One region of the Streptomyces sp. NBC_01465 genome, then DNA from elsewhere that is predicted to be linked to it. Evidence: riboswitches for the same ligand, from Rfam matches in the RefSeq annotation. Region 1 holds a riboswitch; each other region holds the start of a gene.
The links. A riboswitch is a leader RNA that binds a small molecule or an ion and turns the genes downstream of it on or off. The one in region 1 is predicted to bind cyclic di-AMP.

Region 1 (7,492 bases):
TCGGCGACGTACTCCTTCAGGTCGTCTTCCACGCGCGCATCGCGCAGGAAGCCACCGGGGAAGAAGGGGACGAGCCCTTCTCGATCGACGACGTCGCCGGCACCATCGTCGAGAAGCTGATCCACCGCCACCCCCATGTCTTCGGCGACGAGACGGCCGAGACCCCCGAGGACGTCAAGGCCCACTGGCTGCGCACCAAGGCGATCGAGAAGCAGCGCGACTCGGTGACCGAGGGCGTCCCGCTCGGCCAGCCCGCCCTCGCCCTCGCGGCCAAGCTCACCTCCCGCGTCCGTACGGCGTCCCTCGACGTCCCCCTCCCCACGGGCACCGGCGTCGGCTACCAACTCCTCGCGCTGGCAGCCGAGGCGGAGGCGGCGGGCACGGACCCCGAGGCGGCGCTGCGGGCGGCGGCCCGTGCGTACCGTGACGCGATCGTGGCGGCAGAGGGCGTACGCAAGTGACCGTCGATCCCCAACCCGAGCTCTTCACCTGGGAGTTCGCGACCGACCCGTACCCCGCCTACGCCTGGCTGCGCGAGAACTCCCCGGTCCACAGGACGTCGCTCCCCAGCGGCGTGGAGGCCTGGCTGGTCACGCGGTACGCGGACGCCCGCCAGGCCCTGGCGGACCAGCGGCTCTCCAAGAACCCCGCGCACCACGCCGAGCCCGCCCACGCGAAGGGCAAGACGGGCATCCCCGGCGAGCGCAAGGCCGAGCTGATGACCCATCTCCTCAACATCGACCCACCGGACCACACGCGCCTGCGCCGCCTGGTCTCCAAGGCGTTCACGCCGCGCACGGTGGCCGAGTTCGCCCCGCGCGTGCAGGAGCTGACGGACGACCTCATCGACAAGTTCGCGGCCAAGGGCGAGGCGGACCTGATCCACGACTTCGCCTTCCCGCTCCCCATCTATGCGATCTGCGACCTGCTCGGCGTCCCGCGCGAGGACCAGGACGACTTCCGCGACTGGGCCGGGATGATGATCCGGCACGGCGGCGGCCCGCGCGGCGGTGTGGCCCGCTCGGTCAAGAAGATGCGCAACTACCTCGCCGAACTCATCCACCGCAAACGCGAGAACCCCGGCGACGACCTGATCTCCCACCTCGTCAGCGCCAGCGACCACGGCGATCACCTCACCGAGAACGAGGCCGCCGCGATGGCGTTCATCCTCCTCTTCGCCGGCTTCGAGACGACCGTGAACCTGATCGGCAACGGCGTCCACTCCCTCCTCCGGAACCCGGACCAGCGCGAGCGCCTCCAGACCTCCCTCGCGGCGGGCGAGAGCGACCTGCTGGCCACCGGAGTCGAGGAACTGCTGCGCTACGACGGCCCGGTCGAGCTCGCGACCTGGCGCTTCGCCACCGAACCGCTGACGATCGGCGGCCAGGACATCGCCGAGGGCGACCCCGTGCTCGTCGTGCTCGCGGCCGCCGACCGCGACCCGGAGCGCTTCACCGCACCCGACACCCTCGACCTCTCCCGAAGTGACAACCAACACCTCGGATACGGCCACGGCATCCACTACTGCCTGGGTGCACCGCTCGCCCGCCTGGAGGGCCAGACGGCGCTCGCGACCCTCCTGACTCGCCTCCCGGACCTGCGACTTGCCGGGGAATCGACCGATTTGCGGTGGCGTGGCGGGCTCATCATGCGTGGACTGCGCACGCTGCCCGTGGAGTTCACCCCCGAAGAAAGCTGACGGATCGTCAAACCTGTGACTTTCACGTGATCTGCGCTGCATCGACTTGTGACCGACGTTCGATTCCGGCTACGTTCACCGTTCGACTCATCCGTCACACGGAAGGCCCTCGCATGCGCTCCGGGAACGGTCGGCATCGCCGCCCTCGTCAGGCTCCCGCAATCGTCGTAGCGGCAGGAGTGACGGGTTCGGCCATCGCGATTCCGCTGCTGGCCGCCACCGGCGCCCACGCCGCGGACTCCACCACCTGGGACCGGGTCGCGCTCTGCGAGAGCGGCGGCATGTGGAGCGCCGATCTCGGCAACGGCTACTACGGCGGTCTGCAGTTCTCGCAGGAGAAGTGGGAGAACTACGGCGGCGCGGAGTACGCCGAGCGCGCCGACCTCGCCAGCCGCGCCCAGCAGATCGCGGTGGCCGAGAAGATCCTCGCCGCGGAGGGCACGAAGCCCTGGGCGAGCTGCGCGGGCATCTCCGGCCTCGCGAAGGAGTACAACTCCGGCTCCTCGGCCACACCGTCGGTCGACCCCGGCGCGGAGGACACCGCGACCCCGACGCCCTCGGCGACCGAGACCCCCTCGGACACGGCGACCCCCTCCGCGACCCCCTCGCCCTCGGCGACCCCGTCGGACACGGCCTCGCCCACCCCCTCGGCGAGCGCGAGCGACGACGCCGGTACGGGTGCGGACAAGAGCGAGGACGCGGGCAAGGACACCGGCGCCGGTACGGGCAAGCACCGCGGCAGCGAGGACACCAGCGGCCGTACGGACAGCTCCAAGGCCTCCCGCGGCGAGACCCCGGAGCGCTCCGACGCCACCGAGGGCAGCTACACGGTCCGCTCCGGCGACAACCTCTGGGCCATTGCGGACGCACACGACATTCAGGGCGGCTGGCCGGCGCTCTACGCCGCCAACCAGAAGACGGTCGGAGCGGACCCGGACCTCATCGTTCCTGGCCAGAGCCTTGTTCTGGGCGAAAAGTAGGGGTACTTGACCCCCTTCTGTCCGCTTTTATCCAAGTGAGACAAGGGTCTCGTCACTCTTCGCGCGCGCCTCGTTCTCCCCACCCGATCACGCCGTCCCCCACCTGCGTAAATGTGTGTTCCCTGTGTGCAACAGGTGGAGTTTCGCCCCGATGTTCGTCTTTGAACATCGGGGCGACGTGTGTTTACGGTCTAAGCCGCTCGTCAAAGCGAGCACCAACGACCGTCACGCCGAATCCTGCCGTCGGTCGCTGGGATTACTCGACGCGTAAAGCGCCGTAGGCAGGAGCGGGGGACCCAGGTAAGTGCCGGGAGACCGGCTTGGGGTTAAGCCGAGCGCTAGGACGCTCGGCCGGGCAACTCATTGGCCCGAACCCGACAGCTCACCTCGTAGGCGTCGGTGAGGAGATTTCCGCATGCTGCTTTCCAGCAAGTCCAAGCACCGTCGCCCGTCGAAGGCCGTCCGTTTCGCCACGCTCGCCGGCATCACCGGTGCCGCGATCGCCGCTCCCCTGATCGGCGCCACCTCGGCCTCCGCCGCCTCCGTCTCCACCTGGGACGCCGTCGCCCAGTGCGAGTCCGGTGGCGACTGGTCCATCAACACGGGCAACGGCTACTACGGTGGCCTGCAGTTCTCCCAGTCCAGCTGGGCCGCCGCCGGTGGTACGCAGTACGCCGAGCGCGCCGACCTCGCCACCAAGGACCAGCAGATCGCCACCGCCGAGAAGCTGCTCGCCCTGCAGGGCCCGGGTGCCTGGGCCTGTGCCGGCGCCGGCAACCTGAGCAACGACGGTGTCGACCCGGGCGTCAGCACCGACTCCGGCAGCTCGTCCTCGAGCGACCAGTCCTCCAGCGACTCGTCCTCGTCCGACAACTCCTACTCGACCGACTCCGGCTCCTCCGCGAGCACGTCGGACGACTCTTCCTCGGACGAGGCCGCCCAGGCCCCCGCCGCGGAGACCCCGGCGCCCTCGACCTCCTCCTCCGCCTCGTCCTCGTACGAGAAGGGCGACGGCGAGTACAAGGTCAAGTCCGGCGACACCCTCAGCAAGATCGCCGAGGCTCACGACACGACCTGGCAGAAGCTGTTCAAGCTCAACGGCGACATCGTCAAGGACGCCGACCTGATCTACCCGGGTCAGCAGCTCCACCTGAGCTGATCCCCGCTCCTCAGAGCTCCCCGGCCCGGCGCGACTCCCCCCGTTTGCGCCGGGTCGGGGCTTTTTGCGTTACTACTGTCCAGTAGCCGGTCGCACGGCTGGCCGAACCCCGCCAGCCGGTTAGGCTCTTGTCGCAAGGCCAAAGCGAACTTGCACCACCTAGCGTCACATCCCATAAGGAGATGCTCGTGCCGTCCATCGACGTCGTCGTAGCCCGGGAAATCCTGGACTCCCGAGGCAACCCCACGGTCGAGGTCGAGGTCGGCCTCGACGACGGCAGCACGGGTCGTGCTGCCGTTCCGTCCGGCGCCTCCACCGGTGCCTTCGAGGCCATCGAGCTTCGTGACGGCGACCCCAACCGCTACCAGGGCAAGGGTGTCGAGAAGGCCGTCCTCGCCGTCATCGAGCAGATCGGCCCGGAGCTCGTCGGCTACGACGCCACCGAGCAGCGCCTGATCGACCAGGCCATGTTCGACCTCGACGCCACCGAGAACAAGGGTTCGCTCGGCGCGAACGCCATCCTCGGTGTCTCCCTGGCCGTGGCCCACGCCGCTTCCGAGGCCTCGGACCTGCCGCTGTTCCGCTACCTCGGTGGCCCGAACGCGCACCTGCTGCCCGTCCCGATGATGAACATCCTCAACGGTGGGTCGCACGCCGACTCCAACGTCGACATCCAGGAGTTCATGATCGCCCCGATCGGCGCGGAGTCCTTCTCCGAGGCCCTTCGCTGGGGTGCGGAGATCTACCACACGCTGAAGAAGGTCCTGAAGACCAAGGGCCTCTCCACCGGTCTCGGCGACGAGGGCGGCTTCGCCCCGAACCTCGAGTCCAACCGCGCCGCCCTGGACCTCATCATCGAGGCCATCAAGGAGGCCGGCTACGTCCCCGGCAAGGACATCGGTCTGGCGCTCGACGTCGCCGCGTCCGAGTTCTACAAGGACGGCAAGTACGAGTTCGAGGGCAAGTCCCGCTCGGCCGCCGAGATGACCGAGTACTACGAGGAGCTCGTCTCCGCGTACCCGATGGTCTCCATCGAGGACCCGCTGTACGAGGACGACTGGGCGGGCTGGAAGGTCCTCACCGACAAGCTGGGCGCCAAGGTCCAGATCGTCGGCGACGACCTCTTCGTCACCAACCCGGAGCGCCTCGCCCGCGGCATCGACGAGGGCATCGCCAACGCCCTGCTCGTCAAGGTCAACCAGATCGGTTCGCTGACCGAGACCCTGGACGCCGTCGAGCTGGCCCAGCGCAACGGCTTCAAGTGCATGATGTCCCACCGTTCCGGCGAGACCGAGGACGTCACCATCGCCGACCTCGCGGTCGCGGTGAACTGCGGTCAGATCAAGACCGGCGCCCCGGCCCGCTCGGACCGTGTCGCCAAGTACAACCAGCTGCTGCGCATCGAGGAGATCCTCGACGACGCCGCGGTCTACGCCGGCCGCAGCGCGTTCCCGCGCTTCAAGGGCTGAGCCTGTAGTTACCCGCGTCCCCGCACACGGTCCCGTACCGTGTGCGGGGACGTAGGTGCGTAACGGGGAGGCGGAGAGCGACATGGCAGCGGACAAACGGGACCGGTTCTCCACCGCGACCAGGATCCGCATCCTCGGCGAGCAGACCGCCGCCCGCGTCTACCGCTCGCAGACCCGCCGCCAGGCCCGCCGCTCGCGCCTCACCGGCCGGGCCGCGCTCCTCGTCATGGTCGTGTGCACGCTGATCGTGGCGCTCGCGTACCCGATGCGTCAGTACGTGTCCCAGCGCGCGGACATCGCCGAGCAGCGCAAGCAGTCCGAGGACGCGCGCAAGCGGGTCGAGGAGCTGCGGGACGAGAAGGCCAGGCTCCAGGACCCGGCGTACATCGAGCGCCTGGCCCGCGAGCACCTTCATTACGTACGGCCCGGGGAGACCGGTTTCACGATCGTCGACCCGGACGCGCGTGCCACCAGCACCGACGACCGGGGCGCCGCAGACCGCCCCTGGTACTCCAACCTCTGGGACGGCGTGGACAACGCCGACCGCCACTGATCACCACCACTTACGGAACGAAGATGCAGACGCCCCCTCCGCAGACCGAGTCCACCGCGCCCACGGATGCGGACATCGCCGCCTTCCAGGAGCAGCTGGGCCGCCCGCCGCGCGGACTGCGCGCGATCGCCCACCGCTGCCCGTGCGGCAACCCGGACGTGGTCGAGACGGCCCCGAAGCTGCCCGACGGCACGCCCTTCCCGACGACCTTCTACCTCACGTGCCCGCGCGCGGCCTCCGCGATCGGCACCCTTGAGGCGAACGGCGTCATGAAGGAGATGACGGAGCGCCTGGCGACCGACCCCGAGCTGGCGGCCGCGTACCGCAAGGCGCACGAGGACTACATCGCCCGCCGCGACGCGATCGAGGTCCTGGAGGGCTTCCCGAGCGCGGGCGGCATGCCGGACCGGGTGAAGTGCCTGCACGTGCTGGTCGGCCACTCGCTGGCCGCCGGTCCCGGCGTGAACCCGCTGGGCGACGAGGCGATCGCGATGCTGCCGGAGTGGTGGGCGAAGGGCCCGTGCGTCACGCCCTGCGCGGAGGCTTCGGAGTGACCCGCGCCGCTGCCATCGACTGCGGTACGAACTCGATCCGCCTCCTGATCGCGGACGCAGACCCTGCCACGGGCGAGCTCGTCGAGCTGGACCGCCGGATGACGATCGTCCGCCTCGGCCAGGGCGTGGACAAGACCGGGCGTCTGGCCCCCGAGGCCCTGGAACGGACCTTCGCCGCGTGCCGCGAGTACGCGGAGGCCATCAAGGCCCACGGCGCGGACAAGATCCGCTTCGTTGCGACGTCCGCCTCGCGCGACGCCGAGAACCGCGACGAGTTCGTTAGCGGCGTCCGCGACATTCTGGGCGTCGAGCCCGAGGTGATCAGCGGCGACGAGGAGGCCCGGCTCTCCTTCGCGGGCGCGCTGAGCGCGCTGTACGAGCGCGGGGATGCCCACCCTGTGCGCTCCCTCGTCGTCGACGTCGGCGGTGGCTCCACGGAGTTCGTCATCGGCACCGAGACCATGGAGTCCGCAACCGTGGAGGCGGCCCGCTCCGTCGACATCGGCTGTGTCCGGCTCACCGAGCGCCACGGCCTCACCGGCGACCCGCTCACCCCCGAACAGATCGCCGCCGTGCGTGCGGACATCGACAAGGCCCTCGACCAGGTGGCCGAGACCGTCCCGCTCACCGAGGCGCACACGGTCGTCGGGCTGGCCGGCACGGTGACCACCCTTGCCGGGATCGCGCTCCAGCTGCCGGCCTACGACTCGGCGGCCATCCACCGTTCCGTTCTCTCGTACCACCAGGTGAAGTCGGTCACCCATCGCCTGCTCCGTGCGACGCACGACGAGCGCGCGGCGATCCCGGTGATGCACCCGGGCCGGGTGGACGTGATCTGCGCGGGGGCCCTCATCGTCCTCGCGATCATGGAGCGCACCGGCACGCGCGATCTGCTGGTTTCGGAGCACGACATCCTCGACGGGATCCTCTGGTCCCTCGTCTGATCGATCAGACGGAACCAAGTTCGTGAAGTTCTTCACAAGGAAAAGGGGCCTGTTGGCCGACGCGGGGGGACTTATGGCCCTCATACGCGGCCCGCAGGGCCTGAGTGCGTGCATTTCGGGCGGCCGCTGATGCG
Region 2 (7,492 bases), 1.9 Mb from region 1:
TGAGCTCGTTCTTGAGGTTGGAGATCTTGGCGCTGAAGGACTTGGGCGGGAACCGCTTGGGGTCCAGGTCCAGATCGCGGCAGACCAGGGCCATCAGCCGCTTGGAGTCGGCGGCATCGTAGATCGAGAAGGACGACGTGAAACCGAGCTTCTTCGACTCGCGGCGCAGGATGCGGACGCAGGCGCTGTGGAAGGTCAGCACCCACATGGCGCCTGCGCGCGGGCCGATGAGCCCTTCCACGCGCTCCTTCATCTCACCAGCGGCCTTGTTGGTGAAGGTGATCGCGAGGATCTGGCCGGGGTGGACGCCACGGGCGCCCAGCAGATGCCCGATGCGGTGCGTCAGCACGCGGGTCTTGCCGGAGCCGGCGCCGGCCACGATGAGCAGCGGGGACCCCGAGTGCACGACGGCGGCGCGCTGCTCGGTGTTCAGGCCGTCCAGGAGCGCGGCGGGGTCCACGGCGGGGCGGGGGGCGCCGTCGCGGTAGTACGCGTCGCGGGGCGGCCCGTCGAAGGCTCCGCCGAAGAGGTCGGCGGGGACCTCCTCCTCCGGAGCGTGCTCCTCGGGGGGCGGGGGCGCGTCCTCGGTGGGCTGGAGGTTCGCCAGGAAGCTGTCGTCAAAGAGGCTGCTCATCGTCTACCGAGTCTAGGCCGCACGACTGACAGTCCGGGCAGGGATCGGCAGCGAGGGCCCCGTAGACGGGAACCGCACCACCCCCATCACGTTCCGTTACCGACCGCACCGGTGCGTACACCTGACGCGTGCCTTTACGTCCGGTCCCGAGAGGTCACGAAAATGTATCGGGCATATCGAACATCAGGCTTCCCACCCGCCCCAGGGGTTGGCTACCGTGCTCCGTCAGGTGGCCGTGCCCCCACCGGCGACCCGCGCCGGAGCGCGCCGCCGCGCCGAGTCCGCTCTGCCGTACGGCAGTTGGAGCCGGGGACCCACCAAGCACCACCGGGGTGAATCGGTCCGTACCCCCCAGGACCGTAGGGCGGCCTTCCGACAGCCCGAACCCGACAGCTAACCCGGTAGGCGGTCCACGGAAGGAACACGCCTGCCTTGGCAGACCACCGCAAGCCGCGTACCCGAATACGGGCCACGGCTCCCGCAGTCGGCATCACCACCGCCGCCCTCGCCTCCGTCTCGCTGCTCGCACAGAGCGCGCAGGCCGCGCCCGTGCAGCCGAAGCCGAGCATCGAGGACGTACAGAAGAAGGTCGACGACCTGTACCGGCAGGCCGGCACCGAGACGCAGAGGTACGACGCCGCGAAGGAGTCCACCGCTCAGCAGCGCAAGAAGGTCGACCGGCTCCTGGACGCCGTCGCCCAGCGCACCCAGCAGCTGAACGACTCGCGGCGCGAGCTGGGGCAGTACGCGGCCGCGCAGTACCGGGGCGGCAATCTCGCCTCCACCGCGACGATGCTCCTGGCCAGCGACCCGCAGTCGTACTTCGACCAGAACCAGCTGATGAAGCAGTTGTCGGCGCAGCAGACGCACGCGGTCGACGACTACACCAAGCAGCAGAAGGCGGCGGCGAAGGAACGGGCCGAGGCGACCGAGCAGTTGGAGACGCTCACCACGTCGCAGGCCGATCTGAAGGCGACCAAACAGCAGGTGCAGTCGAAGCTCGCCGAGACGCGCGAGCTGCTCTCGAAGCTGACGGCCGAGGAGAAGGCGCGGCTGGCGGCACTGGAGAAGGCGCGACAGGAGGCGGCGGCGAAGAAGGCCGCCGACCTGGCGGCCAAGCAGGCCGCGGCGGAGAAGGCGGCGAAGGCGGAGGCCGCGAAGAAGGAAGCCAGTTCGGGCTCGTCCTCCTCTTCCTCGTCCTCCAGCTCGTACGCGGCGAAGGCCGCCAAGGTCCTCGATTTCGCCCGCGCGCAGATGGGCAAGCCGTACGTCTGGGGCGCGACGGGCCCCAGCTCCTACGACTGCTCGGGCCTCACCCAGGCCGCCTGGAAGGCCGCCGGCATCGACCTGCCGCGCACCACCTGGGACCAGGTGAAGGTCGGCACGCGCGTCGCGACGGCGGATCTGCAACCCGGTGACCTGGTCTTCTTCTACGACGACATCAGCCATGTCGGGATCTACATCGGCGGCGGCAAGATGATCCACGCGCCGCACACGGGCGCGAACGTCCGCGAGGAGTCGATCTACTACATGCCGATCTACGGCTCGGTGCGCCCCGCGTAGCTCAAGCTCCTCAGGTCCACAGCACCGCGATGAAGATGTTGGCCACGGTCAGGCCGCCGACCGCACCGAACAGCCCCTTCTCGACCTTCTCCTCGTCACGCTTGACGTAGACCAGGCCGAGAATGACGATCAGGATCGCCAGCTTGACGCCGATCTTGATGTTGTTGACGGTGTGGTCGTCGGCCTGGTTGAGCCCGACCAGCGCGACCCCCGTGACCAGCATCGTCAGCGCACCGTGCAGCATCGCGGGCACGAAGCGCGCCGTGCCCGCGCCCATCGCCTTCATCTGGGTCAGGAATCCGCCGAGCAGCGAGGCGATGCCGATGATGTGCAGGCCCACGAAGACATTGATCAGTACGTCCATGGCCCCGACCCTAGCCACCCCTTAGCACCACCTTTCACTCAGGTCGTGCACATCCACCGCTTCGGTCACAGAGCCCCGGAATCCAAAGAGACGCCCCCACCCCACCGGTCACAGACGCTCACGCACTGACCAAAATGAACCACTTCCAGTCACTCCATCACTTTCGCGCAACCATCAGGTTTAGCGTCCTTCTCCAGGTGACCGGCTCCCCACCGCCGTCCCGTCCGCTGGATCGGACGACTGTCGGTCACCACCGCCGAAAGAACCGGCGGCGGCCCGCTCCCCCTGTGCGGGCCGCCGCCGGACGCACGTAACGGACGTCATACGGAAGGACGTGACCCGCCCCCGTGGCCGCTCACCGAAAGCCCAAGCAGCGCCCGCTCTCCGGCCCCGCCGCCCGAACGGCGGCCACCCTCGCGATCGCCACCGCGGCCTCCGCCACCGCCTTCGAAGGCATCGGGCACGCGGAGCCGAACCTCACCCCCGCGCAGGTCAAGGCCAAGGTCGACAAGCTCTACCAGGAGGCGGAGGTCGCCACCGAGGCGTACAACGGCGCCAAGCAGAAGACGCAGACCACCCGCAAGGCCATCTCCGCGCTGCAGGACGAGGCCGCCCGCAAGACCGAGACCCTCAACGCCGCCCGGCGCCAGATCGGGCAGAGCGCGGCCGCCCAGTACCGCACCGGGGGCATCGACCCGACCGTGCAGGTGCTGCTCTCCTCGGACCCCTCGCAGTTCCTCGACCGGGCCTCGCTGGTCGACCAGGTGGGCGCACGCCAGTCCGCCGACATCGACGACATCCAGCACCAGATCGGCCAGATCGACCAGCTGCGCTCCACGGCCGACGACCGGCTCACACAACTCCGCGCCGACCAGGCCGAGTTGAAGAAGAACAAGGCAGAGGTCCAGGCCAAGATCCGCGACGCCCAGGCGCTCCTCGCCCGCCTCAGCGCCCCCGAGCGCGCCAGCTACGAGAGCGGCGACACGGCCGCTGCCCCCGCCGCGGCCGCCAGCCGCTCGGTGGCCCGCTCCTCGGCCGTGGCCCCCAACTCCCGTGCGGCGCAGGCGGTTTCGTTCGCGTACTCAGCTCTCGGCAGCCCCTACGTCTGGGGCGCGACAGGCCCCAACGCCTTCGACTGCTCGGGGCTCACGCAGGCCGCGTACCGCTCGGCGGGCGTCTCGCTCCCCCGCACCACGTACACGCAGATCAACGCCGGGCAGCGCGTCAGCCAGTCCGAACTGGCCCCCGGCGACCTGGTGTTCTTCTACTCGGGCATCAGCCACGTTGGCCTGTACGTGGGCGGCGGCCAGATGATCCACGCCCCGCACCCCGGCGCCCCGGTCCGCCTCGCCCCCATCGATCAGATGCCCTTCGCGGGCGCGGTCCGCCCCGGGTAGGGCGCGAGTTCCGAGGTCAGCCACTCGAAGACCCCGACCACCTGCCGCCTCCACAGCCCGGTGGTGTGCGGTCCGGTGACGGCGACCACCTGCACGCTCGTCGGGGACTTGGCCGCCCGCTGCAGTGCGAGCCCGTCCAGATACCCGTCGTGCCGTCCGCCCGAGAGGAACAGGGCGACGCGCGGCGGGGTCTTGGCGTGCTTCATGATCCACAGCGGGTTGTTCACCTGCCGCAGGTGCGGGTCCTTGGCCGTGATGGATACATGCTCCGCCCCCGGATCGTTGTAGCCGGAGAGCCCGACCCCCGCGTGGTACCGGTCGGGGTGCGCCAGCGCCAGCTTCACCGCGCAGTGGGCACCGGCCGAATACCCGGCCACCGCCCACCCCTTGGCGCCGCTCGCCGCCCGGAAGTTGTCGGTCACCGCCTTCCGTACGTCCACACTCAGCCAGGACTCGGCGTTGACGACGCCCGGCACATTGGCGCACCCGGTGTCCTGCCGGTTGAGCAGATTGGTCCGCGGCTCCACGAGGATGAACGGCGCGATCTCCCCGCGCTTCATGCGCGGCGCCAGCTGCGCGTTGACGTTCAGGCTGCCGAACCAGGCCTTGGCGGACCCGGGGAAACCGCCGAGCAGCTCGACCACCGGGAACTTGTGGTGCCGGTACGCGGGCCGGCCGTACTGCGGCGGCAGCCATACGTACACCTCGCCCTTCACCTTCGACACCGGGCCCGTGACCTGCGCGACCTTCACCCCGTGACCCATCCGCGCATCGTGCACGTCGCTGAACACCTCGTGCGACGCGGGCTCGTTGGCGAGGTTCTTCCCGCCGAGGCCGTCCTGTCCCAGGTCCGGCGCGGCCACGATGTGGTTGCCGGTGCCGAGGAGGTCGGACCAGCTGTCGTACAGCCCATTGCTGTTGTTCACCGCCACGAAAACCGTCAGCACAGCCGCGGCCTGCGCGAAGACGACCATCACCAGCCGCGTCGCGCCCCGCACGGCGGAGGGGCCGCGGACCCGGCTCCACAGGACCAGCGGCAGCACGACGGCCACCACGGTCAGCACGATGGTGGTCAGGAAAAAGGGCGTCCCCGTCAGGCTCATCACGCCGGAGAAGATGCCCTGACGCACCGCGGGGTTACCCGCTTTGCCCCCTTTTTACGTCGTACCGTACGGCGCGTGTGGAAACTCTGGTTGACGACTCTGACCCTTTTCGCCGCCTTCACCCTGCCCCAGCAGGCGGCGGCCGCCGCTCCTGCCGTCAACGGGACGTACTTCAAAGGCATCCCCATGGTTGGCACGTTCTTTGCCGACACCGCATCGATCCGCACCGGCGCGACGGCCTGCACGGGCACGGTCGTCCACAGCCCGACCCGCGATCTGGTCCTCACCGCGGCGCACTGCGGCCGCCCCCGGCTCTTCGTCCCCCAGTACCGCTACGGCGCCCCGGCATCCGCCCAGCCGTACGGCGTGCACCGCGTCACGGCGCTGTTCACGGACCCCGCGTACCCGCGCGACACGGACCTGGACATCGCGTTCGCCCGCGTCGCCACCCCCGTGGAGGCGAGGACCGGCGCCCTCACGCTCACCCCGACCGCGACCTACACCCACCGGGTCACGGTCATCGGCTACCCCTCGGACCCCAAGGTGAACAGACACCACCAGCCCCTCTCCTGCACCACCTCCACCACCCGCCTCACCGGCCACCACCAGCTCAGAATGGCCTGCGGCGGCTACTACGGCGGCACCTCGGGCGGCCCCTGGATCACGTCCTACAACCCGGCGACCCGCACCGGCAGCGTCATCGGCAACACGGGCGGCTACGAGGCGGGCGGCAACGTCCACTGGATCTCGTACGCCCCGGTCTACGGCGGCCGTGCCCTGGCCCTCTACACCCGGGCGGTCGCCGCAGGCCGCCGATGAGTTCCGCGCCCCCAAGGAGTCACCTTTCCATGACAGACGAGAAGAAGTCCCCCGTCACGATCACCCGACTCGGCTCGATCGGCGTCCCGGTGACGAACCAGGACCGCGCCCTGGAGTTCTACGCGGGCCTCCTCGGCCTGGAGAAACGCCGCGACGCCGACACGGGCAACGGCTGGCGCTGGCTGGAGATCGCCCCACCGGAGGCCACCACGTCCATCGCCCTGGTCCCCACCCGCGAGGACGCCCCCGTGGGCATCGAAACGGGCATCCGCCTCCTGACCCCCGACGCGGAGGCCGCACATGCGGCGCTGGTCACCCACGGGGCGGACGTGGACGCGGAGATCATGCGCTGGGGCGGCGGGGTCCCGCCGATGTTCTACGTACGGGACCCCGACGGGAACAAACTGGTGATCGTCGAGGGCTGATCCCCTCCCCCTCTCACGCACCCTGCCGGGTCCGGGGAAGGGTCGGCAGGACGCGGGTCAGGAGGAGGTCGAGGAAGAGCTCGGGCCGCTTGTAGACGGCGAAGTGACCGGCGTCCTCGATGAGTGTGAACTCCTTGACCGGAGCCTGGACTTCGTCGAAGAAGGCGCGGGCGCGTGCCGGCGTGTTGACCAGGTCGCAGGCTCCCTGGACCATGAAGAACGGGACGTCGAACCGGGTGCCGTCCGCCCAGTCGTCGAAGGCGGCGGTGGAAGGCAGCACGGCCGCGGAGACCATGAAGCTCTTGAAGAAGGTGCCGATCTCGCGCAGCGAGTGCAGCGGCGAGTACCAGAGCGACTTCATCACCACGGACTTCATCGCGGCGAAGGTGTGCGGGTCGGTGGCGGAGGCGAAGCGGCTGAAGTGGCTGAACTGCTCGGCGCTCCAGGTGCGTTGGTCGGGCCCCATCTCCCGCACGCCGGCCAGTTCCTTCTTCTTCCCGGCCGTCTCGAGCCGGTCCAGTGCGGCGTAGTAGTCGGCAGTGTCCCGGCCGCCGTCGAAGATCTTCTGGTCGGTCCCGATGTACGCGTCGACCAGTTCGGGGCGGCTGCGCGCGATGCGCATGGCTATCGCGCTGCCGAAGGAGCAGCCCAGCAGGACGACGCGCTGCACACCGAGGCGCTCCCGTATGTGCTCCACGACCTCGACCGCGTCCTGCAGCATCCGGTCGAACGTCACCTCGCCCTGCCCCTTTGCGCCGGAGCGGCGCAGGGTCTTGCCGGTACCGCGCATGTCCCAGCGCACCAGGGTGACGTGTCGCTCCCAGTCGCGGGAGACGTTGGCCAGGATCGAGTTGGACGAGCCGGGACCGCCGTGCAGTTCGACCACGACCGGGTTGGCGCGGTCCTCGCCCCGGACGGAGATCCACTGGTCGAGCCCACCGATCCGGGTGAAGTACTGATCGTCGATGCCCTGGCTGCCGGTGATGCGTAGCCGACGAGCGTTGCCGGAGCGGACGATCGCCCGGCGCGCGAGGAGACCGGCGACAGGTGCGGCGACGGTGGTGGCGGCTGCGGCGGTGATGACGGTGGCGAACATGGAGACCTCCAGAAGCTGCGGATCCAATAACTGTGTACGCCATACGCTGTTCGTTGTTGTGTATGTTATACGCAGTTGCTGGGCGGATGGC
Region 3 (7,492 bases), 4.5 Mb from region 1:
CGGCCTGCCCGTCCTTCAACAGCCCCAGACAGGCGCAGACTTCGACGTCCGCGTTGTCGCCCTTGATGGCCTCGATGGTCTCCGAGACCCGGTCGATGTCACGGTCGGTCGGCCCGCGCCCGCTCGCCACCAGACAGACCCGCTTGGCACCGCCCGCGACACCGGCGGCGGCCGCCTGAGAGGCCTCGTCCGGTTTCAGCCAGGTGTACTTGAGGATCTCGGCCTTGGAGCCGAGCCGCTGGGAGCAGTACGAGCAGTCCTCGGGGCAGAGCCCCGACTTCAGATTGACGAGATAGTTGAGCTTCACCCGCCGCCCGAACCACTGACGGCGCACCTTGCCCGCAGCGGCCACGACATCGAGCAGTTCGTCGTCGGATGTCGCCAGTACGGCGAGCGCTTCTTCGCGGGTCGGCAGCTCGCGCCGAAGCCCCTTGTCCACCAGCGTGCTCAACAGGTCCATGGGCCTGATCCTGGCGTACGGCACCATGCGCCGCCAAGGAGGATTTGAACAAGAGACCCTGTTCAGGGTGTGTGTATTGCCACACCCTGACCTCGGGCGGCCGCCGCTAGGGTCTGTGGACTGCCTACAAAAGGAACGGCCATGCCTGGTGAGTCTTCCGACGCGTTCTCAGGGTTCGACTGGATCGACGCAGCGGCCCGGGGGCGCGAGGCGGCCGGTCTCGTACGCACCCTGCGCCCGCGCCCCGCGGTGTCGGACCTGCTCGATCTGGCGAGCAACGACTATCTGGGGCTCACCCGCCGCCCGGAACTGACCGGTGCGGCCGCCGAGGCCGCCCGCCGCTGGGGCGCGGGGGCCACCGGCTCGCGTCTCGTCACCGGCACGACCGAGCTGCACACGGAACTCGAGCGCGAACTGGCCGAGTTCTGCGGCTTCGAGGCCGCCCTGGTCTTCTCCTCCGGTTACGCCGCCAACCTGGCCGCGCTCACGGCGCTCACCGCCCGCGACGGACTGATCGTCTCCGACGCGGGCAACCACGCCTCGATCGTCGACGGTTGCCGGCTCTCGCGCGCCGAGACGGCCGTCGTCCCGCACGCCGATCCCGAGGCCGTACGCAAGACGCTCCAGGCGCACGGTGGCCGCGCGCTCGCCGTCACCGACTCGGTCTTCTCCGTCGACGGCGACGCCGCGCCACTGCCCGAACTGGCGGCCGTATGCCGGGAGGTCGATGCCGCACTGCTCGTCGACGACGCACACGGTCTGGGCGTTCTCGGCGCGGGCGGCCGGGGCGCGGTCCACGCGGCGGGCCTGGCGGGCGACGCGGACGTGGTCGCCACCGTCACCCTCTCCAAGTCGCTGGGCAGTCAGGGCGGCGCGGTCCTCGGACCGGCCCGGGTCATCGACCATCTCGTCAACGCCGCCCGCACGTTCATCTTCGACACGGGCCTCGCCCCGGCCGCGGCCGGGGCGGCCCTGGCAGGGCTGCGGCTGCTGCGCGCCGAACCCGCCCTCGCGGTGCGTGTCCGTACGGTGGCGAGCTCGCTGCACCAGGGGCTGACGGCCGCCGGTCTGACCGCGCTGCGGCCGCAGGCTGCCGTCGTCTCCGTGCAGGCGCCGTCCGCGGACTCCGCGGTGCGGTGGGCCGCCGACTGCCGGAGTGCGGGTCTGGCCGTCGGGTGTTTCCGTCCGCCGTCGGTGCCGGACGGCATCTCGCGGCTGAGGCTCACCGCACGCGCCGACCTGACGGATCGTCAGATCGGCGCGGCGGTGGACACGATCATCGCGACCGCGCCGGTCGCGTAGCCGTCAACCCAGGCTGCCGGGCGCCTCGTTGCGCACGGCGGCGAGGAAGGTGGTCCACGTTCCGGGCGTGAAGAGCAGCGCGGGGAACGAGACATTCTTGGAATCGCGTACGGCCAGCCGGCCGCAGCCGAGCCGTGCCGCCTCGAGACAGTTGTTCATTCCTGTGCTGCGGCTGCTGCGCCGCCATTGCGCGCCGTACAGAGAAGTGGAAGTGCTGGAAGAGGTGTTCGCATGATGCGCGGACATGATGCCTCCCCTTACACGCCGTCACCGATCCCGGCGATGAGCTCCAATGAGTGTTGTGGCGGAAGAGCGAGCGCCTGAATGGTGCGGAACGCGGCGCTGTACGCCTCAAGGTCTTCTTTCCGCTCGAGGTAGAGGCTACTCGTCAAATGGTCGAGAACAACCACATCCAGATCAGCAATGTTCGGAAAGGAGAAGATAATGAAAGGACCGGTCATTCCGACGTAGCCGCCGATGGCGAAGGGCAGTACCTGCAGCCGTACATGCGGCAGTTGAGCGGTCTCCGTCAGATGGCGCAGCTGTTCCGCCATCACCCCGCGGCCGCCGACCGGCCGGCGCAGCACGGCCTCGTCGATGACGGCGCTGAGATCGAGCGGGCACTCCGTCCTGAGCACCTCCTGGCGGGCCACCCGTACGTCCACCAGTGAGTCGACCGTGTCCTTCGGCAGTTCCGGCAGCTGCTGCAGCGAGGCGCGGGTGACGGCCCGTGCGTACTCGGGTGTCTGCAACAGCCCGGGCACCGCAACGGTTTCCAGGGTCCGCGCGGTGTGCGCCTGCGACTCCAGGCTGATGAAATCGCGGTACTGCGGCGGCAACAGACCGCGGTACGCGTGCCACCAGTGGGGCCCCTCGCTGCCGCCCGCGCCCGACAGCGCGGTGAACAGCGCCCGTTGCCCCGGATCGTGCACCCCGTACGCGTCGAGGAGCAGCGCCACGTCGGCGCTCTTCACCCCGCTGCTGCCCGTCTCGATCCGGCTGATCTTCGACTGGTGCCAGCCGACGAGTTGTGCTGCCTGACTGCTGGTGAATCCGGCCCGCAGCCGCAGATTCCGCAATTCCTCCCCCAGCTTGCGGCGTCGCACCGCAGGACCGTTGCCCATGGGCTTCTCCTCACACTTCTGCCACGCGGCGATGGGCCAGTCTGCCGCCCAAATACGGTCTCTCGTAGCAGAGTTCATCACTTCGGGCGACAGATATATGCACATCTTGGTGGATCGCCGCCGATGGCGGCACGATGAGTGGCACTCTGGCGCGAAGCACAGTCCGAGGCCGTCCTCGAAGGACATCCGCAATTCGTCGGAGCCGGCCCCGGTGGGAAAGGGACAGCGTCGCCATGGCAGACCACCAGGAAGCATCCGTCACTCTGCCGAGCGAGCCGGGCTCGGTATCCTCCGCGCGTCGCTATGTCGCCAATGTGCTGGCCGAATGGGGACTCCCGACCGAAGCCGAGATCTCCGACACGGTCCGGCTGATCGTCTCGGAACTGGCGACCAACGCCGTACAGCACACCTTCGGGCAGTCGCCCACCTTCACGGTCGACGTCCAGCTCGACCGCGACGAGCAACTGCGCATCGGCGTCACCGACAGTCACCCGAGATGGCCCCAGCGGCTGCCGGCCGCCGTCCAGCAGGACAACGGCCGCGGCATGGTGATCATCCGCTGGCTGACCGCGGAGTGCGGCGGGCGGCTGACCGTCACCCCCACCCCCGAAGGCGGAAAGACGGTCTGGATCGCGTTGCCGTGGACGGCGGCGGTCGGCGGCTAGCCCCGCCCGAACCCTCCCCGCAGCAGGGCCCGGAGCGTGTCGGCGGCCGGGCTCTCCTCGCCCGTCCGGTACGCGACCGAGATCGTACGGCGGTACGCGGCGGGCTCCAGCTGACGCACCCCCAGCGGCGTCGCCGACATCGCCGCGACCATCTCCGGCACCACCGCCACCCCGATCCCCGCACTGACCAGCGCGCACACCAGGGCGTACCCCGGCGTCTCGCACACCACGGCGGGCGTCGCCCCCGCCGCGGCCAGCGCCGACTCCACGCCCTGGCGGGGCGGATGCGCGGGCGCACTGCTGATCAGCGGCTGCCCGGCGAGATCGGCCACCGGCAGCCGCCCCGCCCCACCGGCCAGTACATGACCCGGCGCGGTCACCAGCACCAGCTCCTCCACCAGCAGCGTCTCCAGCGCCACCCCCGAGGGCGGCGGCGCGGAAGCGGCGGGGTCGTACGCATGGGTCAGCGCCAGGTCCGCGTCGCCCGCGGCCACCGCACTCACGCCCTGAGGCGGCTCGTAGTCGGCGAGGGTCAGCTCCACGTCCGGATGGGCGCGGCGGAAGGAGCTCAGCACGGGCGGCAGCAGATGGATGCCCGCGGTGGTGAAGGTGCCCACTTTCAGCCGGCCGCCGGAGAGCCCGGCCAGCCGGGACAGCTCGTGGCGGGCCCGGTCCATCTCGTCGAGCACCGTACGGGCCCGCGCGGCCAGCAGCTCACCGGCCGCCGTCAGCTTGGCGCCGCGATGGTGTCGTACGAGCAGAGTGGCGCCCGACTCCCGCTCCAGCTTGGCGAGTTGCTGCGAGAGCGCGGGCGCGGTGTAACCGAGGCGCGCGGCGGCCCGGGTGATCGAACCGGCCTCGGCGACGGCCACGAGCGCGGCGAGCCGCGTCGGGTCGTACATAAGCGTTCCTTTAGGCAGACCCAGAAGATTGCAAGTACACGTTAAGGCCTCGCACGGTCCAGGCTGTACTGCATGGACGCTCAACTGCTCGCATTCACCGGAGTCGCCGCCGGCATGGTCGCCATGCCCGGCGCGGACTTCGCCGTGGTCGTACGGAACGCACTCGCCTCCCGCAGCTCCGGTGTCGCCTGCGCGGTCGGCGTCGCAGGGGGCCTGCTCGTGCACACCGCGCTGGCTGTCGCGGGCCTCGCGGCCGTCCTCGTCGCAGTGCCCGTCCTCTTCCGTACGCTCCAGATCGCGGGCGGGATCTACATCCTCTATCTCGGCTGCCGCGCACTCCACAGCGTGATCCGCCCCGCGCCCGCCCTGCCGGAGAGCGAGGAGAAGGCCACCGACGGCATCGGCCGGTGCCTGCGCCAGGGCTTCCTCACCAATGTCCTCAACCCCAAGGCGCCGGTGCTCTTCCTGAGCCTGCTGCCCCAGTTCGTCCCGCACGGGGCGCCGGTCCTTCCGCGCACGCTCCTGCTGGCCTCGATCGTGGTGGCACTCGCCCTCGTCTGGTTCCCCGCCGTGGCGCTGCTGGTGGACCGGCTCGGGCACTGGCTGCGGCGGCCGCGTACGGCCAGGACGGTCGAGGGTGTCACCGGGACCGCGCTGGCCGGTCTCGGAGTCATCCTGGTGGCCGGTTCCGCGTCTCACTGAGCCCGCGTCCGACCAGCCACGGCAGCAGCGCCCACAGCCCGCCGCAGACGAGCAGAGTCCCCGCCCCCGCCGCGATGCCCTCCGGCATCCCGTGGACGACGTCGACGACCAGCAGCACCGCACCCGCCAGGGCGAGTGCCAGCACCGCCATCCCCGTGCCCGCGAGCCGCGAGGACACCGTCACGATCCGCTCCTTCGCGCCCTGCCCGAACAGGGCGCGGTGCAGGGCGGCCGGTGCGGTGAAGAGCCCTGCCGCCACCACGGTGAGCAGCAGGGTCGTCACATAGGTCCCGCGCTCGAAGGAGTCGAGCTCGGGAAAACGGGTGGTGAAGGCGAGGGTCAGCAGGAAGGCGAAGAGGAACTGGACGCCGGTCTGGACGACCCTGAGTTCCTGGAGCAGCTCGACAAAATTGCGGTCGGCACGCTCCATGCGTGTCTCGTCGCGTTCCGGTCCGGGACCCTCGTCAGTCATGCCGGAGCGAGTATCCCGCCGGCCGGAGGTCATGCCCCCGGCCGGTGGGCCCCGGCGTCAGCGCACGCGTCCGTACCAGACGCTCTTCGTCCAGATCTTCTCCAGCTTGACCACGGAGCCGGTCTTCGGAGAGTGCCAGATCTTCCCGCTGCCGGCGTAGATCCCGACGTGGTAGACGCTCCGCCCGGAGTGGAAGAAGACCAGGTCGCCGCGGGTGCGGCTGCCGGACGAGATGTGGCGCACCTTGTTGTACTGCGCCTGTGCCGTGCGGGGCAGGCTCCTGCCCGCCTTCTTGTACGAGTAGAGCGTCAGCCCCGAGCAGTCGAACCGGGACGGGCCGGCGGCCCCGTACTTGTACGGAGACCCCTTCTTCGATGCGGCGACGTTCAGTGCTTTCGTCGCGAGCGTGGCCGCCTGGGCCTCGGATGCGGCTCCCGGCGCCAGCAGTGTGCCACCGACAGCGGCGGCAGTGAGCACCGTTACGGCGCTGGTCCGGGACAGCAGGGACGGAACACAAATCCGCGCAGTCATGCGCAACCCTTCGTCAACCGCCTGTGAAGGATGACCTGTCGGATTCGGACTGGCGAAGATGCCCGGCCGCCTGCTGGCGGCTTCACCCCAAGGGCCGACCCCGAACTCGGATCGGACCCGTACTGCCTGGGTCCTCCACTCCTGCCGATGCACTCCTGTCGACCAGACGTCCGGGACGGCGGCAGGACTCGACGTCCGCCCGGACCGCCCCGCCGAGGTGGCGGGGGCTTGTCGTCTGCAGGGATCTTGACCCATGAAGTGTCGGATTTCCGAGCGTTACCTGCCGTATGTGAGGCTCGTCACGACTGCCCCGTTCGGGTGGACAGAGCTCCGGCGGTGTCGAGTGTCGAGCCCCCGACGACCGCCGCACCAGGTGCGGAATCGATCATTCCGTACTACGCCTAGGTGGGCTGCGCAACTCATTTAGTACGCAGCGGCTACGCCCGTCTACGCCATCCGGGGGAGGTGGATCAACTCCCCGACGGGGGCGGCACGGTGACCCGCCCCGCCCGGCGCTCCCCGTCCAGCACCCGCAGGGCCGTCGTCAGGGTCCCTGCGTGGAGCCGGTCCTCGCCCCGGGTGTGCATCAGCGTCAGGGCGTCACGGAGTGCGGCGGCCCGGGCGACCAGGGCCTGGGCGGCCCGCAGCGCCCCGTAAGTGTCGTGGCCGCGGGCCGGGTTGATCCGTCCCAGCTGGTCGACCACTTCCAGATAGCTGTCGATGAACTCGCCCTCGGCGCGCGTCAGCGCGGGCAGCGGCGGCAATTCCGGTGGCAGCATCCGCGGGTCACCTCGCGGCCAGTACGTGATCGACCAGTCCGTACTCCTTGGCCGCGACGGCGTCGAAGACCTTGTCCCGCTCGATGTCCGCGGCGATCTGCTCCGGGCTGTGGCCCGTGTGCGTCGCCAGCATCGAAGCCATCAGCTCCCGCATGCGCAGCAGCTCCAGGCTCTGGATCTCCAGATCGGAGGGCTGCCCGTGGACGGGCTCCTCGATGGCGGGCTGCTGTACGACGACCCGCGCACCCGGCAGCGCCGCCCGCTTGCCCGGGGCGCCGGAGGCCAGCAGCACGGCGGCGGTCGAGGCGGCCTGGCCGAGACAGAAGGTCGCCACGTCGCAGGTGACGAGCTGCATCGTGTCGTAGATCGCGGTCATGGCGGTGACCGTGCCGCCCGGCGAGTTGATGTAGAGGGTGATGTCCCGGTCGGGGGCGGCGTACTCGAGATGGATGAACTGCGCGATCACGTCATTGGCCGAGGTGTCGTCCACGGCGGTGCCGATGAAGATGATCCGCTCCTCGAACAGCTTCGAGTAGGGGTCGAGGGTGCGGGTTC
Region 4 (7,492 bases), 1.4 Mb from region 1:
GGAGGTGCAGGCGGTCGCCAAGGCGCGTCTGCGCCCCGACAACCGTGCGGTCCTCGTGTACGAGCCGACCACCGCCGCCGATGCGACCGAAGAAGAGGGGGCGGACCAGTGACGGAGACCACCGACACCGCTGCCGTGAGCATGACGTACCACCCGCAGCCCCAGCCGGGCACCGCAACGCCCTGGGCGTTCCCGGCCCCCGGGCGTTCCACGCTCCCCAACGGTCTGACGGTGCTGCGCTGTCACCGTCCGGGCCAGCAGGTGGTCGCCGTCGAGGTCAACCTCGACGCCCCCCTGGACGCCGAGCCCGAGGGCCTCGACGGGATCGCCACGATCATGTCGCGCGCCTTCAACGAGGGCACCGACAAGCACACCGCCGAGGAGTTCGCGGCCGAACTGGAGCGCTGCGGCGCCACCATGGACGCCCACGCGGACCACCCGGGCATCCGGGTCTCCCTGGAGGTCCCCGTCTCCCGGCTGCCGAAGGGGCTCGGCCTGCTCGCCGAGGCACTGCGCGCACCGGCCTTCGCCGACGGCGAGATCAGCCGGCTCGTACGCAACCGCCTCGACGAGATCCCGCACGAGCAGGCCAACCCGGGCCGCCGCGCCGCCAAGCAGCTCTCCAAGGAGCTCTTCCCGGCGACCCTGCGCATGTCGCGCCCCCGCCAGGGCACCGAGGAGACGGTGTCGAACATCGACGCCGCCGGGGTCCGCGCCTTCTACGACGCCCATGTGCGCCCCGCCACGACCACGGCCGTGGTCGTCGGTGACCTCACCGGCGTCGACCTGGACGCGCTGCTCGCCGAGACCCTCGGCGACTGGACCGGCAACACCGCGGCCCCGCGCCCGGCCCCGCCGATCACCGCCGACGACACGGGCCGCGTGATCGTCGTGGACCGCCCCGGCGCCGTACAGACCCAGCTGCTGATCGGCCGGATCGGCGCCGACCGGCACGACCGCGTCTGGCCCGCCCAGGTGCTCGGTACGTACTGCCTCGGCGGCACCCTCACCTCGCGTCTGGACCGCGTCCTGCGCGAGGAGAAGGGCTACACCTACGGCGTCCGGGCCTTCGGCCAGGTGATGCGCTCCGCCGCCGACGGCAGCGGCGCCGCGATGCTCGCCATCAGCGGCTCGGTGGACACGGAGTCCACTGGACCGGCGCTGGAGGACCTCTGGAAGGTGCTGCGCACGCTCGCCGCCGAGGGGCTCACCGACGCGGAGCGCGAGACCGCCGTACAGAACCTGGTGGGTGTCGCCCCGCTGAAGTTCGAGACGGCGGCGGCGGTCGCGGGCACGCTCGCCGACCAGGTCGAGCAGCACCTTCCCGACGACTTCCAGGCGCAGTTGTACGCGCGGCTGGCGGAGACCGGGACGGTCGAGGCCACGGCCGCGGTCGTCAACGCCTTCCCCGAGGACCGCCTCGTCACGGTCCTGGTCGGGGACGCGGCGAAGATCGCGGAGCCCGTCAGGCAGCTGGGCATCGGCGAAGTGACCGTCGTCACGGGCTGATTGACGGACAGGGGCAAAAGGGACCTCGGCGGCCGGGCGGCCGCCGAGGTTCTCCCTTTTGTCCGGTTTGTTCTGTGGTTGCCTGGATGTCCTGTGGCGTGCGCTACAAAACAAGCTGTCTGTTTGGTTCCGGTAAGCGGGAGCGTTTAGCGTCGATTTCGCTGTTCGTCGTACGTAAGCCGCATCCGCGGCCCCGGACAGTGATCGCCGAGTCCCCGTCAGGCGCGAGCCTGGGGAGCCGGGGACCCACTCAGTCCCTGGGGTGAATCGGGCCCAGCCGCAAGGCGCACGCCCGTAGGAGACCTTCCTGCTCCGAACCCGTCAGCTAACCCGGTAGGCGAGAAGGAAGGAAAGGACCAGCCCCTTCATGGCGTTCGCCCGCCCTACCGGTAAGCACCGTGCCCCGAACCGTCTGACGCGCAGGACCGCGACCTTCGCCGGTGCCGCCGCCCTCGCCACGACCGGCGTCGTCGGAACCCTGGCCGCCCCGGCCATGGCCGCCGAAGCCGCGGCCCCCGCCGTGGACACCACCGGCCTCACCCAGACCATCGTGATCGGCGACTCCCTCGCCGCGCACGTCGACGCCCAGGCCGCCGCGCAGAAGCACGAGGCCGCCACGGCCAAGGCCGCCGCGAAGGCCAAGGCGGAAGCCAAGGCGAAGGCCGAGGCCAAGGCCAAGAAGGCACGCGAAGCCAAGGCGAAGGCCGAGGCCAAGGCGAAGCAGGAGCGCGAGGCCAAGGAGCGCGCCGCCCGCGAGGCCGAGCGCAAGCGCCTGAACGCCTACGTCGCGCCCATAACGGGCTCCTACGTCTCCACCGGCTACAAGACCGGCGGCAGCCTCTGGTCCTCCGGCAGCCACACCGGCATCGACTTCCACGCCGCGTCGGGCACCTCGGTCCACGCCGTCGGCGCCGGCACCGTCGTCGAGGCCGGCTGGGGCGGCGCGTACGGCAACAACGTCGTCATCAAGATGAACGACGGCACGTACACGCAGTACGGCCACCTCTCGTCCATCGGCGTCTCGGTCGGCTCCGCCGTCACCTCCGGCCAGCAGATAGGCCTCTCCGGCGCCACCGGCAACGTCACCGGCCCGCACCTGCACTTCGAGGCCCGTACGACCGCCGAGTACGGCTCGGACATCGACCCGGTCGCGTACCTGCGCTCGCACGGCGTGAACGTCTGACAGCTGCTCCACCCGTAGCACCACCGAGAAGGCCCCGGCGCATCAGCGCCGGGGCCTTCCGCGTACGGTTCCGTGGCCAAAAGATATCCATGATTAACCGGCCGCCATCGGAAATTCACGTCCGCTGCAATAGAGTCGCCGAACAGGCGTCGATCGACCGCGTTTCGCGGGGATTAAGGCGGAGGTTCGGTGATGCGCATTCCGGCGCACTCGGTATGCACGGCGATCCGTGACGACATCGTCTCCGGTGTCTTCGAGCGCGGCAGCCGGCTCACCGAGGAGGTCCTGGCCCGCCGGTACGGCGTCTCGCGCGTACCGGTGCGCGAAGCACTGCGGACCCTGGAGTCCGAGGGCTTCGTGCTCACCCGCCGCCATGCCGGCGCCTGCGTCGCCGAGCCCACCGAGCAGGAGGCGGCCGATCTTCTGGAGATGCGGCTGCTGCTGGAGCCGATGGGCGCGGCCCGGGCAGCTCAGCGACGTACCGAAGCCCACCTCAAAGTCCTGCGCGGCCTGGTCAGGCTGGGGCAGGAGCGGGCCAGGCGGGGGCAGGGCGAGGACCTGCGCTCGCTCGGCGGCTGGTTCCACGAGACCCTCTCCCAGGCCTCGGGCAGTCCGCCGCTGACCGCGCTGCTCACCCAGCTGCGGCACAAGATCGCCTGGATGTACGCCGTCGAGCAGCCCGTGCGTCCTGTCGACTCGTGGGCCGAGCACGGTGCGATCGTCGACGCCGTGGCACGCGGCGACGCGGAGCGGGCCAGGGCGCTGACCGTGCAGCACGCGGAGCGCGTGAGCTCCGCGCACCGGCTGCGCCGCCCCGACGCAATGCGTGTGAGGACTTCGCAACATGCTGTAAACAACGCGGGCGGTTCGCATTAACAGTCGCGCCGTATACAAAGAAGAGGCATTTAAGAGCCTCTCTTTTCTGCTGCCCGAAAAAGGTTCAGGAAATGCCGAAGCCGCTCCACCACAATTCTGGTGGAGCGGCTTCGGTGTGCGAAATTCAGACGGTCTCGGGGAGCTCCTCGAGACCCTCGGCGACCAGCTTCGCCAGACGGTCGAGAGCGGCGTCCGCACCCTCGGCGTCCGAAGCGAGCACGATCTCCTCGCCGCCCTGCGCGCCCAGACCGAGCACGGCGAGCATCGATGCGGCGTTGACGGGGTTGCCGTCGGCCTTGGCGATCGTCACCGCGACGCCGGAGGCCGTGGCGGCACGGACGAAGATGGAGGCGGGACGGGCGTGCAGACCCTCGGCCCAACCGACATTTACGCGGCGCTCAGCCATGGTGTTGCCCTTCAAGTTCTCTGACTGTTGTCTAGACCATTCAACCACGGGGTACGGGATGCTGAGGCCCAGCCTGCACCGGTCGGGGTCGCCCCGCGACCCGTAGGCGACCCGTAGGCTCTCCTCATGAACCCGGACCTGGCGTACCCGGCGCACTGGGAAGCCGATGTCGTGCTGCGCGACGGCGGCACCGCGCGGATCAGGCCGATCGCCCCCGACGACGCCGATCGGCTGGTCAGTTTCTACGAGCAGGTCTCGGACGAGTCGAAGTACTACCGCTTCTTCGCGCCCTACCCGCGGCTGTCCGACAAGGACGTGCACCGCTTCACCCACCACGACTACGTCGACCGGGTGGGCCTCGCGGCAACGATCGGCGGCGAGTTCATCGCCACCGTCCGCTACGACCGGATCGGCACCGGCGAGGCCGAGGTCGCCTTCCTCGTCCAGGACGCGCACCAGGGGAGAGGCGTCGCATCGGCCCTCCTGGAGCACATCGCGGCGGTCGCCCGAGAACGCGACGTGCACCGCTTCATCGCCGAGGTGCTGCCCGCCAACAACAAGATGATCAAGGTGTTCACGGACGCCGGCTACGAGCAGCGGCGCAGCTTCGAGGACGGCTCGGTCCACCTCACCCTCGACCTGGAGCCCACCGAGGCGTCCCTCGCCGTCCAGCGGGCGCGCGAGCAGCGCGCCGAGGCCCGCTCGGTGCAGCGCCTGCTCGCCCCCCGCTCCGTCGCCGTCGTCGGCACGGGCCGCGCACCCGGCGGAGTGGGCCGTACGATCCTGCGCAATCTGCTCGCCTCCGGCTTCACCGGCCCGGTGTACGCGGTGAACAAGGCCTTCCCCGCCGACGTCACCGAAGTCGACGGCGTCCCCGCCCACCCCTCCGTCGCCGCCATCGGCGAGAGCGTCGACCTCGCGGTCGTCGCCGTCCCCGCCGAACGGGTCCCCGAGGCCGTCGCCGACTGCGGCGAGAGCGGCGTCCAGGGCCTGGTCGTTCTCTCCGCCGGATACGCGGAGAGCGGCCCCGAAGGCAGGGAGCGCCAGCGCGAACTGGTGCGCCAGGCCCGTTCGTACGGGATGCGCATCATCGGCCCCAACGCCTTCGGCCTGATCAACACCTCCGACGCGGTCCACCTCAACGCCTCGCTCGCCCCCGAGTCCCCGGCCCCCGGCCGCATCGGCCTCTTCACCCAGTCGGGGGCCATCGGCATCGCCCTCCTGTCCGGACTGCACCGCAGGGGCGCCGGCCTCTCCTCCTTCATCTCCTCCGGGAACCGCGCAGACGTCTCCGGCAACGACTTCCTGCAGTACTGGTACGACGACCCCGACACCGACGTCGCCCTCCTCTACCTCGAATCGATCGGCAACCCGCGCAAGTTCACCCGCCTCGCCCGCCGCACCGCCGCCGTGAAGCCCGTCGTCGTGGTCAAGGGCGCCCGGCACAGCGGCTCCGCGCCGCCCGGCCACGCCGTGCCCGTCACCCGCGTCCCCGACGCCACGGTCTCGGCCCTGCTGCGCCAGGCGGGCGTCATCCGCGTCGACACCGTCACCGAACTGGTCGACGCGGGCGTCCTGCTGGCCGGGCAGCCGCTGCCCGCAGGGCCCAGGGTCGCGATCCTCGGCAACTCCGAATCGCTCGGCCTCCTCACGTACGACGCCTGCCTCACGGAGCGGCTGCGCCCGCTCCCGCCCCGCGACCTGACGACGTCCGCAACGCCCCAGGACTTCCGCGCGGCACTCGCCGAAGCGCTCGCCGACGACGGCTGCGACGCGGTCGTGGTGACCGCGATCCCCTGGGTGGGGGAGGACGGCATGAAGGAGATGGGCGACGGCGAGATCCTCGGCGCGGCCCTGCGCGAAGCCGCCGCAGGCGCCCCCGCCAAGCCGGTCGCGGTCGTCCACGTCGAGATCGGCGGCCTGGCGGAAGCCCTGGCCGCGGCCACGGCGACGGTCGCCCCGGCCGCACCCCGCCCCGACACCTCCCCGGCCGCCGACGCGCCCGAGAAGGACGGAGAACCCCTCCCGTCCCACCCCGCGCGCATCCCCGTCTACCCCGCCGCCGAGCGCGCCGTCCGGGCCCTCGCCCAGGCCGTCCGGTACGCCCAGTGGCGCCGCCAGGCCGCAGACCCCGGCAAGGTCCCCGAGTACGACGACATCGACGAGGCCGGTGCCGCCGCCCGCATCGAGCAGCTCCTCGCCACCGCCCACGTCGACGTCTCCCGCGGGCTGCCCCTCTCGCCCCAGGACGCGCGCGAACTGCTCGGTCTCTACGGCATCGAGGTCCGCCCGACCCTCCCTGCGCCGTACGCGGATGCCGCCGTCGCGGCCGCCGCCGACCTCGGCTACCCCGTCGCCCTCAAGGCCACCGCCCCCCACCTGCGCCACCGCCCCGACCTCGGCGGCGTACGCCTCGACATCGCCACCGAGGCCGGACTGCGGCGCGCCTACCAGGAGTTGACCGACGCGCTCGGCACGGCGGACGAGGTCCAGCCGGTCGTGCAGGCGATGGTCCCGCGCGGCGTCGACACCGTCGTACGGTCCGCGATCGACCCCGCGGTCGGCGCGGTCCTCTCCTTCGGCCTGGCCGGCGCCCCCTCCGAACTCCTCGGCGACACCGCCCACCGGCTCGTCCCCGCCACCGACCGGGACGCCGCCGAACTGATCAGGACCATCAGGACCGCACCCCTCCTCTTCGGCTGGCGCGGCTCGGCCCCCGTCGACACGGCCGCCCTCGAAGAGCTGCTGCTCCGCGTCTCGCGCCTCGTCGACGACCACCCCGAAGTGATCGCCGTGGCCCTGGAACCCGTGGTCGTCGCCCCCGGCGGACTCTGCGTCCTCGGCGCTTCCGTACGTCTGGCACCACCCCCCGCCAGAGGCGACCTGGGCCCCCGCCGCCTCCCCAGCTACTGATCTCACCGAGGGCCCGGACGTACCGGGCAGGGACGTAAGATGGAGCCCATGGCAAAGACCGGTACGACGACCCAGGGGCTCCGCGCGGCGATCGAGCGCAGCGGCTACTACCCGGCCCTCGTGGCCGAGGCGGTGGAGGCCGCCGTCGGCGGCGAGCCGGTCTCCTCGTACCTGGTGCACCAGGAGACGACGTTCGACTCCAACGAGGTGCGCCGCCATGTCACCGTCCTCGTCCTCACCGGCCACCGTTTCATCGTGAGCCACACCGACGAGCAGGCGGCCGACGACAGCTCCCCGACGCCGTACGCGACGACCTCCACGGAGTCCGTCAAGCTCGACCGGATCTCCTCCGTCGTCCTGAGCCGCGTCGTCGCCAACCCGGAGAAGTACGTCCCCGGCACCCTGCCCCGCGAGGTCGTCCTGACCATCGGCTGGGGCGCGGTCTCCCGCCTCGACCTGGAGCCCGCCGCCTGCGGCGACCCCAACTGCGAGGCGGACCACGGCTATACGGGCAGTTCTACGGCGGACGACCTGAGCCTGCGCGTCAGCGAGGCCGGCGACGGCCCGGACACCGTGCGCCAGACGCTCGCCTTCTCCCAGGCGCT

Region 2: it holds a riboswitch for cyclic di-AMP, as region 1 does, so the genes downstream of both, OG707_RS15140 (C40 family peptidase) here and OG707_RS24255 (transglycosylase family protein) in region 1, are expected to answer to the same signal.
Region 3: it holds a riboswitch for cyclic di-AMP, as region 1 does, so the genes downstream of both, OG707_RS02750 (C40 family peptidase) here and OG707_RS24255 (transglycosylase family protein) in region 1, are expected to answer to the same signal.
Region 4: it holds a riboswitch for cyclic di-AMP, as region 1 does, so the genes downstream of both, OG707_RS30690 (M23 family metallopeptidase) here and OG707_RS24255 (transglycosylase family protein) in region 1, are expected to answer to the same signal.

Annotation. Positions count from the first base shown of each region.
Region 1 is NZ_CP109467.1:5,113,293-5,120,784, forward strand. Features, by position in the region: gene OG707_RS24240 (nucleoside triphosphate pyrophosphohydrolase) at 1-461, shown strand, start outside; gene OG707_RS24245 (cytochrome P450 family protein) at 458-1,699, shown strand; gene OG707_RS24250 (transglycosylase family protein) at 1,813-2,679, shown strand; cyclic di-AMP (ydaO/yuaA leader) riboswitch at 2,943-3,090, shown strand; gene OG707_RS24255 (transglycosylase family protein) at 3,095-3,838, shown strand; gene eno (phosphopyruvate hydratase) at 4,021-5,307, shown strand; gene OG707_RS24265 (FtsB family cell division protein) at 5,390-5,860, shown strand; gene OG707_RS24270 (DUF501 domain-containing protein) at 5,884-6,414, shown strand; gene OG707_RS24275 (Ppx/GppA phosphatase family protein) at 6,411-7,358, shown strand.
Region 2 is NZ_CP109467.1:3,243,005-3,250,496, forward strand. Features, by position in the region: gene pcrA (DNA helicase PcrA) at 1-634, opposite strand, end outside; cyclic di-AMP (ydaO/yuaA leader) riboswitch at 912-1,058, shown strand; gene OG707_RS15140 (C40 family peptidase) at 1,067-2,197, shown strand; gene OG707_RS15145 (hypothetical protein) at 2,208-2,561, opposite strand; gene OG707_RS15150 (C40 family peptidase) at 2,909-3,958, shown strand; gene OG707_RS15155 (alpha/beta hydrolase) at 3,922-5,088, opposite strand; gene OG707_RS15160 (trypsin-like serine peptidase) at 5,152-5,880, shown strand; gene OG707_RS15165 (VOC family protein) at 5,910-6,305, shown strand; gene OG707_RS15170 (alpha/beta fold hydrolase) at 6,319-7,401, opposite strand.
Region 3 is NZ_CP109467.1:630,405-637,896, reverse strand. Features, by position in the region: gene bioB (biotin synthase BioB) at 1-460, opposite strand, end outside; gene OG707_RS02785 (8-amino-7-oxononanoate synthase) at 602-1,762, shown strand; gene OG707_RS02780 (DUF397 domain-containing protein) at 1,766-2,008, opposite strand; gene OG707_RS02775 (helix-turn-helix domain-containing protein) at 2,020-2,886, opposite strand; gene OG707_RS02770 (ATP-binding protein) at 3,120-3,551, shown strand; gene OG707_RS02765 (LysR family transcriptional regulator) at 3,548-4,453, opposite strand; gene OG707_RS02760 (LysE family translocator) at 4,526-5,155, shown strand; gene OG707_RS02755 (DUF6328 family protein) at 5,124-5,627, opposite strand; gene OG707_RS02750 (C40 family peptidase) at 5,685-6,158, opposite strand; cyclic di-AMP (ydaO/yuaA leader) riboswitch at 6,162-6,337, opposite strand; gene OG707_RS02745 (hypothetical protein) at 6,629-6,937, opposite strand; gene OG707_RS02740 (ATP-dependent Clp protease proteolytic subunit) at 6,945-7,492, opposite strand, start outside.
Region 4 is NZ_CP109467.1:6,513,860-6,521,351, forward strand. Features, by position in the region: gene OG707_RS30680 (M16 family metallopeptidase) at 1-112, shown strand, start outside; gene OG707_RS30685 (M16 family metallopeptidase) at 142-1,509, shown strand; cyclic di-AMP (ydaO/yuaA leader) riboswitch at 1,705-1,863, shown strand; gene OG707_RS30690 (M23 family metallopeptidase) at 1,877-2,692, shown strand; gene OG707_RS30695 (GntR family transcriptional regulator) at 2,885-3,568, shown strand; gene OG707_RS30700 (HPr family phosphocarrier protein) at 3,693-3,974, opposite strand; gene OG707_RS30705 (bifunctional acetate--CoA ligase family protein/GNAT family N-acetyltransferase) at 4,101-6,887, shown strand; gene OG707_RS30710 (DUF5998 family protein) at 6,936-7,492, shown strand, end outside.